3 regions of the Robinsoniella sp. RHS genome follow, and region 3 is predicted to be linked to each of the others. Evidence: a T-box and tRNA genes for the amino acid it is inferred to sense, from the RefSeq annotation. Region 3 holds a T-box; the other regions hold tRNA genes.

Region 1 (5,239 bases), on a different contig from region 3:
TTACAAATAAAGAATATTTCTCAACTATACTTCGCTATTCAATGCAATTCAAACAGAAGTTTTCCATTACAACGGCTTTATGTAGTCATAAATCCAATATAGAAAAAAGAATTAGACATTTTAAAAGTTCTAATTTAACATCAAAGTTCGTAAAATATATTTCTATTCTCTTATTAGCTATGATGATGCTAATAGAAGTACATTTTTACTATTCAGCTAGTCAATATCAAAATACGTTTATTAGCACTTTTCAGCAGTGGAGTACCATAAATATAATTCACGTTTCTAAAACACAAGAATCTATTACCTGCAAATAATCTCTTAATACGAAACCTTAACCAGACACAACCCTCTGGCTGGAGCCGTAATACCAGCCAGAGAGCGGTCTTTCCCCTCAAGAATCTCTGTCATCTCTTTTGGCGAGCGTTTTCCCTGGCCCACTTCTATCAGCGTTCCCGTCATGATCCGTACCATATTGTACAAAAATCCTTCGCCTGTAAAATTAATTTGCAATTCCCCTTCCAGTTCTGTAATTTCTATTTTAATTAACTTACGGACTGAGGATTTTTTCATTCTTTTATTCGAACAGAAGCTTTTAAAATCGTGAGTTCCAATTAACGCTTCCGCTGCTTCACGCATGGCTTTCACATTCAGATGTTCATCAAGTGGATAAATGTACTTTCGCTCAAATACATTTTTCAATGTACTGGTAGAAATCCGGTAACGATACACCTTTTCCTTCGCATTCAGACGGCTGTGAAATCGCTCCGCTGTCTCTGTCACTTCAAGAATCCCAATATCCTCCGGCAGGTATTTATTCAGGTAATCACGGATATCCTCTGTTAAGACACATCCCTTTGGAAGATGGAAATTAGCCGTCTGTCCAAGGGCATGTACACCTGCATCTGTTCTTCCTGCCCCCTGGACTTCAATCGGCATTCCTGCCATTTTTGATAATATTGCCTCCAGCTTGCCTTGTATCGTATCATCCGTATTCCCCTGTTTCTGCCATCCATCATACCTGGTTCCATCATATTGGACTATCATTTTATAATTCATATACACTGCTCCTATCTTTCACCGCATTCTAAAATGCAATCAGCATTTCTTTAATAGTTACAGTGTAATGCCTGCTGTCCGGAAAGTCAACGCATTCCCTTTCTTTTATAATGCCTCAATATGTTCTTTGAGTTTTTGTACTGCCTCCTGAAATGCCTCATATCCACGCAGTTTTTCATATCTCTCGTCTGACATCAGTAGATTTAACTGGGATTGTTTTATTCCTTTTACCTGACCCTGGTTTTCATTACAGTCCAATGTGACTGTGTCAAAATAAACCCGGTCCTGGAAAGAATAATCCATTTCCCGAATATGATCCATATATTTTATGATACTCTTTAATGCTTCTTCCTCATGATAAGTTTCCAAATACAACTGGGTGATTTTTTCCCATGCAAACAGACAGCCTCCGCTTCCAAAGATCTCTTCTATCTCACATCCTGCCCTTGCATATTCAAATGCTCTTTCTAAATTTTGTGTTTTTCTGGCGGTTGCAGTCAGAGAAAGCAATGCCATTTCTGCATTTCGGATACCGGACAACAAATTGGATTGCAATAGTTTCTCTGCCTTTTTATAATCTCCCTTTTTCAGATAGATACTGGGCCGCAGCTGTGAAGGATCAATCTGCTGCTGTGGTATGGAATCCAAATATGCTTCTGCCTCATCGTATTTTTCCGCTTCCATGCATCTCGTAACCAGATACACCTTGGCATTTTCACGAATTAACGGATTGGAAGAACCCACTATTTCCTTAGCCAGTTTTTCCAGCTGATTTCCCCATTCATCCCATTCTTCTTCCATAAAGTCCTGATCCATTGTATAAGACAGCATTATGGAAGCGGATATTACCCTCATTTTCAATTCTTCTGAATTTGAGTACTGTTTTAAATAAAATTGAATTTTTTTCATTCCTTCCCGAAAGCCTTTATCCTGACATATTACGCGTATATCTGCCATAATTTCATCCAGCATATTTATATCCAGCTCCTGGGTATAAGACAGCAGATGGTCGATTGTGGTACCAAGTGCTCTGGCAAGGGGCGGCAGCAATAAAATATCCGGATAGGTACTCCCCGTCTCCCATTTACTCACTGCCGGTGCAGTAACGCCAATTGCCTGGGCCAGCTGCTCCTGCGTTAATTGTTTATCCTTTCTTAGCTTTAAGATAACTTCACCTATATTCATTTTATATGCTCCTCTTCTAAATATGGAAACGGCCATTTCTTATTACTAGTATATCTGATATAAATGAAATCCGCAATGGAGCCCTATTATAGTTCCTGTTAAGAAAATTTAACCCACAGGAAAGTGGCAATTAAAAACTTTTCAATTTCTTCACAGACTCTTCAATCGTCTGTCACACTTTCTTCACAACTATCCTTTATATTATAAATATGAAAAGCCAATAAGACTTTTTCAAGAAATTAAATCTTTTTCATTTTCGCCAGTATCGATGAGGTACTGGCCTTCCTTCCGTTTAGGGGTAAAATTCAACTAAATTTCTTTGATAATAAAATATTTTTTATTTATCTTGACAACGCTTTGTTTACATGGTATATTAAGAGAGTATTTTGAATGAATTTTTGATCTTCACATATTTTTGTAAGTCACTAATTTGATTGATGATTTACAAAAATATGTGATTTTTTTTATTTTCATGTTAAGATATAATATTATAATTGGAGGTACCTACTATGAATAACGGTACAGTAAAATGGTTTAACAGCACTAAAGGATTTGGATTTATCACAAACGACAGCACAGGCGAAGAATTCTTCGTACATTTTTCAGGAATTGCTACTGAAGGATTCAAATCTTTAGAAGACGGACAGAAAGTAACTTTCGATATCGCTCAGGGAAACCGCGGTATGCAGGCAGTTAACGTTTGTGCAGCTTAATCAGCTACTCAAATAAAAATCCGATCATTTATTAGATCATTTAAGCCGATGTGTATAGCATCGGCTTATTTTATTGCACTCCTCTTTGCACATAAAAAGAAATATGCAGAATTTTATCAATTTTTTAAAAAATTCGTTGACAAGCGCAGTAACTTATGATAGAATTCTTAACTGTAGCGGTTATTTATATCGCAGGCTGATGTGGCACAGTCGGTAGCGCACCTCATTGGTAGTGAGGAGGTCACGGGTCCGATTCCCGTCATCAGCTCTTTGGAGCCCTGGATTATATCCGGGGCTTTTTTCGTATATAACTGCTTTTCTAAGCAACCCGTTTACTCAGAATGTTTTTACAGAAGAGAGGATTATGGCAGCTTATCAAAAAACAACAAAATCATCAGCAACCCGGAAAAATCAAAGAAAAAAAATATCCGCAACGCTATCTTCAACTAACCGCAGTTCGGCAAAAAAGCGTCTGAGCCAAAAGGAACAGCTGCTAAAAAGAAAGCGGCAGGTGCGCCGTAACTGGTTTCTCATAGGCTTTATACTTTTGACGGCAGGCATATTTACCTGCTTTCTGCTGTTTTCAGGAACTCCCCGGCCAGGCGAATTAACAAAAAGTGTTCTTCAGTATGAAGATCAGGTCAAAAAATATTGTAAAGAATACGACATTTCCGAATATTCTGATGTGATTCTTGCAATGATGCAGCAGGAAAGTGCCGGAAAAGGAACGGATGTCATGCAATGCTCCGAAAGTCCTTTTAATACCCAATACTCAAATGAACCTGGCAGTATTACAGATGTGGATTATTCCATTCAGGTGGGCGTGGAAACCTTTGCCTATTGCCTCGGGGAAGCGCAGTGTACTTCGGTCAACGATATGGATAAATTAAAACTGGCTCTTCAGGAATATAATTTTGGAAATGCATATGCCACGTGGGCAGCGGAAAATTATGGAGGATACTCTCCGGAGAATGCACAGGAATACTCAGATAAGATGAAAGCGCAGCTTGGCTGGACTACTTACGGTGATCCTGAATATGTACCGCATGTTTTGCGCTACTATAATAAATAAAACCCCTATACAGAGGGAGTGCCAGTATCTAAAGATACTGGCAGGTTATGAAAAAGATTATTAACAATGCTTATTTGCTTTGTACACTTAATACTATAACGGATTGCTGTGAAGAAACTGTGTACAGTACTTGAAGACTTTGTGAAGATTTTTATACTCCCTTCCAACTGCTAAAATGGCAAAAAGAAGGACTGGCCATCGCCAGTCCAGGAGGGAGAGAAAAGTTTATGTAAAAAAGCTTGTTTGCTTTGTATGTATATACTATATCAATCAATTGTGAATAAGATATGGCATCCCGCTTAAAGCTTTATAAAGTTGTTTAAGAATTTATAAAGGTTTTAAAAAGAAAAGCTTTCTCACCCCTAAAAAGAGGGAGAGCCAGTATCTTGGCGGATACTGGCGAGTTATGAAAAAGATTTATATGAAAAAGTCTTATCGGCTTTTACATGTATTACTATAAAATATAGTTGTGAAAAATATGTGACAGCCTGTTGAAGAATTTGTGAAAAACATTTCTGCAGCTTTTTTCAGAGATATTTTTAATAAACAGGAGGCTTTTCAGGCACACTCTGCGTCTTCTCCCACAGGTCTGATCCTCCTTGCCAGATATACGGCAGGTGTATCTGCAAGACTTGTAAATATAAAGATTACATAGCTTGCCCACATAATACTGATCAGGGTACGGGTATCATACGTTCCCAGAAATGCCCCCATAGTGAATAAAACCGTATTTAAAAGCTGGGACAGTAATGTAGATCCGTTATTACGAAGCCACAGATAGCGTCTGCTGTCTCCACACAGCCTTTTTGTCAGCCCCCACCATTTATGATACAGCCAGACATCAAACTTCTGGGAAATGGCATATACGATAAGGCTTGCTGCCATCATACGCGGTGTATTGGAAAAAATATTTACGATACTCGAATGAGCCCAGTCATTTGCTCCCGGCTGATACAGCAGCCAGGACTGGGATATAATAATAAAAGTAAGGGAGGTAAGTATTCCAATGTTTACCGCCTGATTCGCCGCTTTTTTTCCGGATACCTCGCTTAGGATATCCGTCACCAGGAACGTAGATGCAAATAAGATATTTCCAAGCGTCTGCTCCATCCCAAATGCATTCACCAGTATCAAAACTTCTATATTAGCAGATATCGTTGCCAATACGGTAAATGCCATCAGTCCTTTGCACCCCAGCAGCTTATACCAC
Region 2 (5,239 bases), on a different contig from region 3:
TTTAATCAAAGCAATACAGCAATCTGAATATCTGGTGGCCCTTGGCGGCTTGAATATGATGCGAGAGGTAGGGATTTCTCATTATCACGACAAAGATGAGGCCTATCGAATTGAAAGAAAGTATGGGTACTCTCCGGAAGAATTATTTTCTGCCCGTTGCTTTGCAACCAATCCGGAAAAATTTTATAATTACTATAAAGATGACATTCTGGCCACAAATGAAGAAGAACCAGGACCTGCATACTATGCACTGGCAAAACTGGAGGCTATGGGACGATTAAAATATATTATCACAAGAGAAATATATAACCTTCCACAGCGGGCAGGATGCAAAAAAGTCATTAACCTTCATGGAAACATATATGAAAATAATCATTGCCCGCGATGTTTAAAACAATTTACACTGGATTATATTAAAAAAGCAGAGGGTGTTCCTTTTTGCGATGAATGTAATATTCCGCTTCATCCGGGGGTCCGTCTGGTAGGAGAAATGGTGGATAACCATGTAATGAGTAAGGCAGCTGAAGAAGTGGCAAAAGCAGATGTACTGCTGGTACTTGGATTACATCTGAAAACAGAATTATGCAGAGAGTGCATACAATATTTTCAGGGTCAAAGGTTAATTTTAATAAATTCCCAGGAACATTATGCTGACAATGTAGCAGATATGGTGTATCATGACAATGTGCAGACATTCTTTCCAAATGTAGTGGATATGATTCAACTGTGACAGAAAATAAAATACGGGATTATAAAGGAGCATTAATCCAATGGACAAAGAAAAAGTGGATAAAGAAGATCCAGGTTATAAGAAACGCAAGAAAAGAAAGATTCTGATTATCGTAGGAGTAATTCTACTTTTGATTGCAGCGGCAGTGGCAATTGCATATTCTTATGTACAAAGTAAGTTGGGGAAAATACAGTCCAGCGAGATGAATATGGATGAAGTAGTTGTAAATGAAGAACTGGAAACGAATAAAGTTATAAAAGGATATACGAATATAGCACTCTTTGGGCTGGATACCAGAGATGAAGATCTCTCCAGGGCAAACAGTGATGCAATTATAATTGCCAGTATTAATAACGACACAAAAGAAGTAAAACTGGTATCTATTTACCGTGATACGTACTTATACATTGGTGGAGATTTATACAGAAAAGCAAATGCTGCTTATGCAAATGGCGGAGCGGAAAGGGCTGTATCTACCTTAAATGAAAACTTTGATTTGAAAATTCAGGATTATATATCCGTTGATTTTAATGCATTGGCAGAGATCGTGGATTTATTGGGCGGTATAGAGCTGACAGTAGATGAAGCGGAGAGCGTGCATCTGAATAATTATTGTGTGGAAACTTCAGAAGTAACAGGCAAGAGCTACGAAAAACTTCCGGGTGCAGGTACTTATAATATGAATGGTGTTCAGGCAACTTCCTATTCCAGAATCCGTTATACCGCAGGAAATGATTTCAAGAGAACAGAACGGCAACGGGAAGTAATTGAGAAAATCGTTGAAAAGGTGAAAAAGGCTGATGTAGGGACATTGAATAAAATCATGGATGGAGTATTTCCAATGATTCGCACCAGTATGTCCCAGTCTGAGATGATATCTATGGGAATGGGAATGCTGTCCTATAATATATCAGAAACAATTGGATTCCCATACGATCATAAGACAGGTGGTAAGGGTGGATCAGGAGATGATGAAATTCCTCAGACACTGGAAAGTAATGTAGTAAAACTTCACGAATTTCTGTTTGGTACAAAGGATTATAATCCTTCAGCCAGAGTCAAAGATCTGAGTGAAAAGATTCAGAAACTCACCGGAGTAGGCCCAAAAGAAGAATCTACAGAGAAAACTACAGAGAAATCGTCTGAAAATTCATCAGAAACATCATCCGGAGATACAACGGAAGATTCCAGTGAAAAGACTACAAAAGAATCGGTTAGTAAAGGTTCGGGAAAATCATCGATAAAAGGGACCACTGCTGAGACAGAGTCAGAATCAGAGTCAGAAACAGAATAAGAAACAGAATAAGAACGGTTTTTATATTAAATCTGACCCATAAATATACAATAGCCTCTACGTAATAAACTATTTAAATGCAGATTACTGTACCCACGGTAAGCTGCATTTTTATTTGGTGTTTGTAACGATATCATTGCGGTCAGAGCCAAAATGCGTTATACTCATGGTAAAAGATACCAGTTCAGTTTACCTCGCTGTTAAGCTGGGATAGGGAGAGATGAGATGAAAGATAATCTATGGAATGCATTGGTTCATCCAGACAGGATAGAAAAACTTCACATACCGGATTCAGTCGCGGATGCTAATTTAAAGGCTTGGAGATATAGAAGACGCTATGAGTATATAATGCTTTTTAGTTCTTATGTTGTGTTTGAGATACTTACATATATATTTCGTGAGACACCAAGTAAATCAACAAAATGGTTAGTAATAATACTCCTTCCTTCTATAATAGTCTGTATTTGTGATGCGGCTTATAACTGTTATAGCGGATTTCCCGATAAATCAGATGTAGGAACAAGAAATCTGATCGGATTAGTATTCTGTTATTTTATAGGCATAATGGTTTTTTGGCTGCTGTTATATACTTCAAAAATATTTGAAGGACCAAATGGAACCAGGCTAAGCTTTTTAGCCGGTATAACTGCAGGTACGGCAGCAGCGTTGTTTGTATATGCTGATATGGCAATCATTTATCACCAGTATTTAAAGAGGATCAGGATAGGTGTAACCGACAAACAGATCCTTGTAACCAAGGTGATTTTCAGTATTTGTACAGGTGTTTTAGTGGTTCTCTTTTTAGCACTTTTTTTGTATCCTCTCCTGTCAGTAGAACTGGAGGACCATACTTATCAGACTGAGGTTGATCAAATTAACCGGGGAATAGAAAGCTATAATAATTTGAATAAATTTAAGATTAAGGGATCTGAGAATATCCAATATGATAATGGAAAAATTGAGACTTTGGAAGGCACAGTTTGGAGCAGCAGCACATCAGATGGAACTAAGAGCGTTTCCAGCCTCTGGGACAATGAAGTATATACAAAAGACCATCCACAGATTGTATCTGATATATATAACGATGAGAAAGAAGAAATGAAGATTTATATTCAGGGGCAGGGCTGGGTGGAATTTTCTGACTTGCCCGAAGATAATGAACTATTAAAAGATGGGATGGAGTTGTATCTCAAAAATGGTTTGCTTGATTTGCAAGGGAGAGACATAAAAAATATATCAGTGAAAATGGATGGGGATTATATGGTATATACAGTTTTGTACAAAGATAATGCAGTAACATTCAATTTTGGAGATGTGGAAATAGAGCCCCAAAAAGATGTTTATTGGATAAATAAGTCCAATATTCTGGAGAAATGGATACTGTCCCAGAAGGTATCCGGTGGTTCCGAAGAAGGGAATTCAATAGAAAACAGAGAGTACCGGCTGTTGGATTATAATTCCAGTGAAATAGAAAAAGAGATAGAAGAATTTTTGAAGAAATAGTAAAAAAAGCTTGCAAAATTCCAAAAATTTGTATATAATAATTTAGGTCAGTGGTTGAAATTTCAACCACATGCTTCTGTGGCTCAGCTGGTAGAGCGCCGCATTCGTAATGCGTAGGTCGCCGGTTCAAATCCGGCCAGGAGCTTTGAGAAACCCTTGAATTTCAAGGGTTTTTTGTTGTTTTAAAATAAAATATGCAATTATACAGCAATCCATTGAGTGAATACAAAATTATTATCGAAATCTTTCCCACGTAATCCAATCCACTGACTACCTATTTCCAAAGCAGTTTGCTTCTGTTGTGATTTAAGTTGTTTTGCGGCTGCCATAACCAATGGTGGAACGATACAAGGAGCCATATCTTTCAAGAACAGTTTGGACAATTCTTCGAGAGTCATCCGTTCTCCTCTGATATTTCTTCCATCTTTAACAGCACGTTCAAAATCCACAACAAATTCGTTTAAAGTAGTTTCTATTTGCCTCTTTGTCATCCCGGGAGCAGGAGTGAATGTATCTTTTTCTAAGATTTGTTTGCCATTAACATCCCGGCCATTACTTACAGTTACTCGGTATGAGTTCCCTCTTTTTTCGATGCTTCCCATTGTATCATCTCCTTATTTTTGGGTATAAAAAATACACCCTGGCAAATTTCAAGGATGTATGATACAGCAGACGCTCAAGCAAGAAAAGTATTGTCATAGCAAAATATACATGCTATAATAAAATAATAAATTAGCCATAGCTAACCCAAAGCAGTTCAGACTTTGCAATATTTTAATAATTCTTCAAAGATAAGGGAGGTGATGAGATATTAAAAGAAAGTATATTGCAATTGGATTGATGATAATCGGTATTGTAATTATTTTGTTTTCGTACACTATAGCGGAAAATCTTGTATATTTGTTGATGCAAAGGAATGGGGGAACAATGGATACCAATAATTATATGTTAGCAATGTTAAATTATGCAGAAAATTGTAGAATTATTGGATTGATTTTGGCTCTTCCATCAGCATTTTACATGTTAAGAGGATTTCTGGAAAAGGGGGATATTTCATGAGAACTTTAAAAAAAATTATTATGTTGGTATTTTGTATATTTATGATAATTAATTCAAAAAATGTTGCTTTAGCATCCGATAATATTGACGAACAACCAGATACTATTATTGAGACCAAAAAAATATATAACACCATTCCGTTAGATGATGTTTCGGAAGAAAATGAAATAAACTCTTTGTTCAAAAAAGGCAGTCGTCCGAAAAAATGGGTTGTTTATGATGTTAAAATTAAAAATGCAGAATGGACAGATACATCTCAAAAGCTCGTTGTTGTAAAAGCTGTTAATGGATCATCTGTTACTGCTAGCGCAACAGCAACTAAGTCAGGAACATGGAACGCTAATGTAAGTGTTTCTAAGGGAACAGTAAGTGCTGCAATAGGCTACAGTGCAACTCAGTCCTTTTCTATCTCTGGTTCTGCTACTGGAAATATTCCAAAAGGCTATAAACTTGCCACAGCAAGAGCCTATCCTATTTATGAAGTACGTTCTTTTAAAGTAAAACTGGTACATAGTCTTCTTCCATCAACTATTTACAAAAAAGGGAGTGGAACAGCAAAGAAGCCAATCGGCATTGACATCAGATTTGAATATAAGAAAAAATAACATTCATCTGAACGCTTTAGGTAAGTTGGAATATACTACAATAGCCCT
Region 3 (5,239 bases):
CGGATAAGGACACCTGGGATGAAGTAATATCTATGTATAAGACGCTGTATGATGAGGGCTATATTGACAGCTCATCACTTGGACTGAGCGCGCAGCAGGCAATCCAGAAATTTGTGGACGGGGAGGCTGCTATGACATTTGACCATAATGGAGATAAAAAATCCTTGTGTGCAAAAGGTGCAGTCGATTTTGAACGGGGATACTTCCCACTGCCGGGAAACAGCGCGGATGAGGAACTCTGGGCATCAATGTCTATCGGAGCTACGCCGGCTATTTATTCCGGTTCCAAACACATAGAAGAGAGTAAAGCGATTCTGGAAAAATGGTTTGATGGAGAGTCTGAGATCTGGAAGAGCATGGTGGATATGGGGAATATTGTAGTTACTTATGGTTATGGATCTGAAAATGTGGATGAGTTCTGGAAACCGTTTATGGATTTGTATAATGAAGGAAAGTCCTCTTATTGGTGCAACCAGGGCTGGCCATCGGGAACCGAAAACGAGATGGAAGCATTGTTCTCTGAAGCGATCGGCGGACAAGGGACTACGGTAGATGATATTGTAAATGGAATGCAGGCGAAATTTGAGGAACTATATACAGAGTAATAAGCTGATTGAGATGTGGCAGAATTCCGGAGGGAGCCTGTAAAGCCTCCCTCTGACTTGCCGGAAAGGATAATTATGAAGAAAGCAAAACGAAAAACCCTTGTATTTCCCAACCGGATGTATGTATTTGTGATTCCGGCACTGATCTTGTTTGTGATCTTTTGGATCGTACCGGTACTTCAGCTATTTTACTATAGTGTAACAAACTTTAATGGAATTAATAGCGATTATGATTACGTGGGATTTAAAAACTATCTGACTTTGCTGAAAGATGGTTCTATGATAAATGCAATTAAGAACACGTTGATTTATGCAGTTGTGGTAGTTGTTCTGAATAATCTGCTGGGACTGGTGATTGCCATGGCACTGAACGTAAAACTTAAGGGAAAAGCATTATTCCGGACGGTATCCTATATTCCGGCACTGTTTAGTGCCATCGTGGTAGGTTTTATCTGGTCATATGTTTACATGCCGGATTCAGGTATGATTGCATCAGTAATGAAGGCAGTCGGATTAGACGGATCATCCTTTAATGTACTGGGCAATTATAAGACAGCCTTATATGCCATTGCTATGGTTGAAGTATGGAAAGGCTTCGGCTCTACCATGATTATTTATCTTGCGGGACTGCAGACGGTAGATGACAGCCTTCTGGAGGCCGGTAAAATAGACGGGTGTTCGGAATGGCAGCTGATTCGAAAAATTAAGCTACCGCTGATCTCGGCAACAGTCACTATCAATGTAATTCTGGCTGTAATCGGTGGTCTGAAAGCTTTTGATTATTCTTTTATCATGACAAATGGAGGACCGGGAAAATCAACAAATACCCTGATGTTTTCCATCTATAGAATTGCGTTTAATGATCAGATGATGGGAAAAGCCAGTGCATTCTCTGTGGCTGCATTTGCGGTCATCATCCTGATTACCGTGTTCATGCTGTTCTACATGAATAAAAGGGAGGTGGAATTATGATGGGAAGAAGGAGAAAAACATATAAAGAAGTGGAAGCAAAGGTTAAACTTTCACCGATGGTTTTCATTCTCTATATTATGCTGACCTTATTTTGCTGCCTTATTATTTTCCCTCTTTTAATCGTATTGTCCAGTTCCCTTAGAAGTCCCGACAATATGATTTCACCTTTGCTTTTATTTCAAGAGTTTTCGTTAGACAGCTATATAAATGCTTTTACAAAGATGAAGTATCCCAAGCAGCTGCTGAACAGTATCATGACAACAGGGGGATCAGTGTTTCTGGTTGTAATGTTTTCCACAATGGCGGCATATCCAATTTCCAGGATTAAACAAAAGACCAGCCGGTTCTTGTATTACTTCTTTATAGCAGGCTTAATTATACCATCCCAGATGGTCATCGTTCCAATTGCCCAGATGTTCGGACGCTTATCGCTGCCTAACACCAGGTTTACGCCAATGATCATGTTTATCACCTGCAGCCTTCCATTCTCTATTTTCTTACTGACGGGTTTTATGAAAGGGGTTCCTGTTGAAATTGAGGAATCTGCTTATATCGATGGATGCGGTCTGTGGAAACGTTTCATAAGTGTAGTTTTCCCTTTGCTAAAACCGGCTGTTGTATCGGTTGTGATCACACAGGGTATGTGGATTTGGAACGATTATTTTTATCCAATGATCTTCATATCAAAATCGGATCAGTACTCCCTGCCGGTAGGAATGATACAGTTTCTGGGAGATCGTGAAAACCCGGCGCAGTGGAATACCCTGTTTGCAGCCTGCGTGCTGTGTGCGCTCCCGCTGATCCTTTTATTTGCAGTGCTGCAAAAGCAGTTTATCAATGGAATAGCAGCCGGAGCAGTTAAAGGCTGAGTACAGGTTTTTATATTTAAATAAAATACTGATTTGTAAGCAGGCAGCTTCCGTTAAACCAGATTCAGTTTGGCTTTAACGGGGGCTGCTTTTTGCGTGAAAGAACCCATCTTGCTGTATAAATATGAAAAATTTAAGAAATGTTTAAAATATATGGTGTATTGGTCAGATTGACAGACCTTGTAAAATACAGTAAACTGAAGAAGATATCGTAAATAATTATAGAAAATAATCATAAATAAAAGGAGGCATAAAAAACAATGCAGATTTTATGGTTGATTTTAGGAGCAGCATCATTGCTATATTTTGTGATTTTAGTCAGCGTAGGAATGGATTTTTCAATTATATGGCTTTGTGGAGCGGCCGTGTTTTTTGGACTTGCCTTTTTCAGTCATTATTGTAAAACCCATCCGGGTGTACATCTTTTTCCCTCGTGGTGCAAAGTGATTTTTGGCGGGGTATTGGCAGTGGGACTATTTGTGTTCTTGCTTGTGGAAATATTTATTTTTACCGGCATGTTTCAGCATGGTGAAAAGAATCTGGACTACGTGGTGATTCTGGGAGCCCAGGTGAAAGGGGAAGTACCCAGTAAAGCATTGACATTGCGTCTGGAAGCAGCAGCAGAATACTTGAAAGAAAATACGGACAGCAAGGCCGTTCTTTCCGGCGGAAAGGGTCCGGGGGAAAATATCACCGAGGCAGAGGCAATGAGACGGTACCTGTCAGCTGAGGGAATCGAAGAAAGCCGGCTTATTTTGGAAGATAAATCTACCAGCACGGAAGAAAATTTAAAATACAGTGCACAGGTAATTGGAAGTAAAGATGCCAAAGTCGGTATTGTAACAAATAATTTCCATGTGTTTCGTGCAATGCAGCTGGGGGAGAAACAGGGATATACAAATCTGTCCGGAATTGCGGCGGCTTCCGATCCAAGATTTCAAGTCCATTATCTGTTGCGGGAATTTTTTGCTTTGGTAAAAGAAAAACTGGTTGGAAATATTTAAATTAATTTCAGGTGTTGACAAATGAAGCTTAAATGCTATAATCAAGGGTAGATAATGTTAATACGTTGAAGAGAAGAGTAAAATGCGGAATAACCCAGAGAGGGATTGGTGCTGGAAATATCCTGTTAGGAAACATTTGAAAACTGCCTCTGAGTGACCCTAATCCGGTCCGGTGATCCCGTTATCATCAAAATGAAGTGGTTTCTTAGAAACAATCAGGGTGGAACCGCGAGTAAGAATACTCGTCCCTGGATCGTACCGGCAGGTATGGTCCGGGGACTTTTTGCGTGGAAATACTATCCCTGTACAAAAGTAAATCTGTGTAAATGATACTGTATATCTGGTATGCAGTAAGAAAGCCTGCGTGATACATGTTGTTAAAGCTGAAATAAAAAAGAAAGGTAACCACATTTTAATTTGTGGCGTGCTGCAGAAAAGCCTGCAGCATGTAATGGGTAGTAAAATGATTATTACATTAAAAGATGGATCAAAAAAAGAATATGAAGAAAGTAAATCCGTACATGATATCGCTTTGGATATCAGTGAAGGACTGGCAAGAATGGCATGTGCCGGAGAAGTAAATGGAGAGGTTGTGGATCTGCGTACAGTCGTAGACCGGGATTGTGAACTCTCTATATTAACTGCAAATGATGAAAAGGGATTGGCGGCGCTGCGCCATACCACGTCCCATGTGCTGGCAGAGGCTGTAAAGCGCCTTTATCCGGAAGCAAAACTGGCAATTGGGCCATCTATTGACACCGGTTTTTATTATGACTTTGATCATGAGCCATTCTCCAGAGATGACCTTGATAATATTGAAAAAGAAATGAAGAAAATCATCAAAGAAGGAGCAAAGCTTGAGAAATTCACTTTGCCAAGAGCAGAAGCGATTCAGTTTATGGAAGAAAAAGGTGAGCCTTACAAAGTAGAATTAATCCGGGATCTTCCGGAAGATTCAATTATCTCTTTTTATCGTCAGGGAGATTTTACAGATCTCTGTGCAGGACCTCATTTAATGAGCACAAAGTCTATCAAAGCATTTAAACTGACGTCTTCTTCCGGTGCATATTGGAGAGGAAACGAAAAAAATAAAATGCTTGCACGTATTTACGGAACAGCATTTGCGAAAAAAGATGAATTAAATGCATATCTGTTACAGATGGAAGAAGCAAAAAAACGTGACCATAATAAACTGGGCCGTGAAATGGAACTTTTCACTACGGTAGACGTAATTGGTCAGGGTTTGCCCCTTATTATGCCTAAGGGAGTAACCATCATCCAGACATTGCAGAGATGGATCGAAGACGAAGAAGAAAAAAGAGGTTATGTGAGAACGAAAACACCATTAATGGCAAAAAGTGATCTGTATAAGATTTCCGGTCACTGGGATCACTATAAAGATGGGATGTTTGTTCTGGGAGACGAGGAAAAGGACGACGAAGTATTTGCACTTCGTCCGATGACCTGTCCATTCCAGTATTATGTATATAAAGCAAGCCAGAAGAGCTATCGTGATCTGCCGCTGCGTTATGGCGAAACCTCTACATTATTCAGGAATGAGGAATCCGGAGAAATGCATGGACTTACCAGAGTACGTCAGTTTACTATTTCTGAAGGACATTTAATCATGACTCCGGAGCAGATACACGAAGAGTTCAAAGGATGTGTAAATCTGGCACTGTATTGCCTTAAGACTCTGGGATTGGAAAATGATGTAACATACCGTTTGTCCAAATGGGATCCAAACAATACAGAAAAATATATTGGAGATGCAGCATATTGGGAAGAA

The links. The T-box of region 3 lies ahead of thrS (threonine--tRNA ligase). A T-box ahead of a tRNA ligase gene usually reads a tRNA of that ligase, here a tRNA-Thr.
Region 1: it has a tRNA-Thr gene. The T-box ahead of thrS (threonine--tRNA ligase) is inferred to sense a tRNA for this amino acid. The anticodon was not compared.
Region 2: it has a tRNA-Thr gene. The T-box ahead of thrS (threonine--tRNA ligase) is inferred to sense a tRNA for this amino acid. The anticodon was not compared.

The regions. Positions count from the first base shown of each region.
Region 1 covers NZ_JNGB01000144.1:2,504-7,742, reverse strand. Annotated here, with positions in the region: gene RHS_RS26295 (M56 family metallopeptidase) at 1-317, shown strand, start outside; gene truA (tRNA pseudouridine(38-40) synthase TruA) at 322-1,059, opposite strand; gene RHS_RS32055 (helix-turn-helix domain-containing protein) at 1,165-2,244, opposite strand; gene RHS_RS26280 (cold-shock protein) at 2,754-2,957, shown strand; tRNA gene RHS_RS26275 (tRNA-Thr) at 3,153-3,225, shown strand; gene RHS_RS26270 (lysozyme family protein) at 3,322-4,029, shown strand; gene RHS_RS26265 (queuosine precursor transporter) at 4,588-5,239, opposite strand, start outside.
Region 2 covers NZ_JNGB01000034.1:31,949-37,187, forward strand. Annotated here, with positions in the region: gene RHS_RS16050 (Sir2 family NAD-dependent protein deacetylase) at 1-730, shown strand, start outside; gene RHS_RS16055 (LCP family protein) at 771-2,024, shown strand; gene RHS_RS16060 (hypothetical protein) at 2,250-3,527, shown strand; tRNA gene RHS_RS16065 (tRNA-Thr) at 3,600-3,672, shown strand; gene RHS_RS16070 (hypothetical protein) at 3,728-4,129, opposite strand; gene RHS_RS16075 (hypothetical protein) at 4,583-5,191, shown strand.
Region 3 covers NZ_JNGB01000025.1:9,837-15,075, reverse strand. Annotated here, with positions in the region: gene RHS_RS13345 (ABC transporter substrate-binding protein) at 1-605, shown strand, start outside; gene RHS_RS13340 (carbohydrate ABC transporter permease) at 681-1,577, shown strand; gene RHS_RS13335 (carbohydrate ABC transporter permease) at 1,574-2,446, shown strand; gene RHS_RS13330 (YdcF family protein) at 2,707-3,450, shown strand; T-box leader at 3,507-3,703, shown strand; gene thrS (threonine--tRNA ligase) at 3,914-5,239, shown strand, end outside.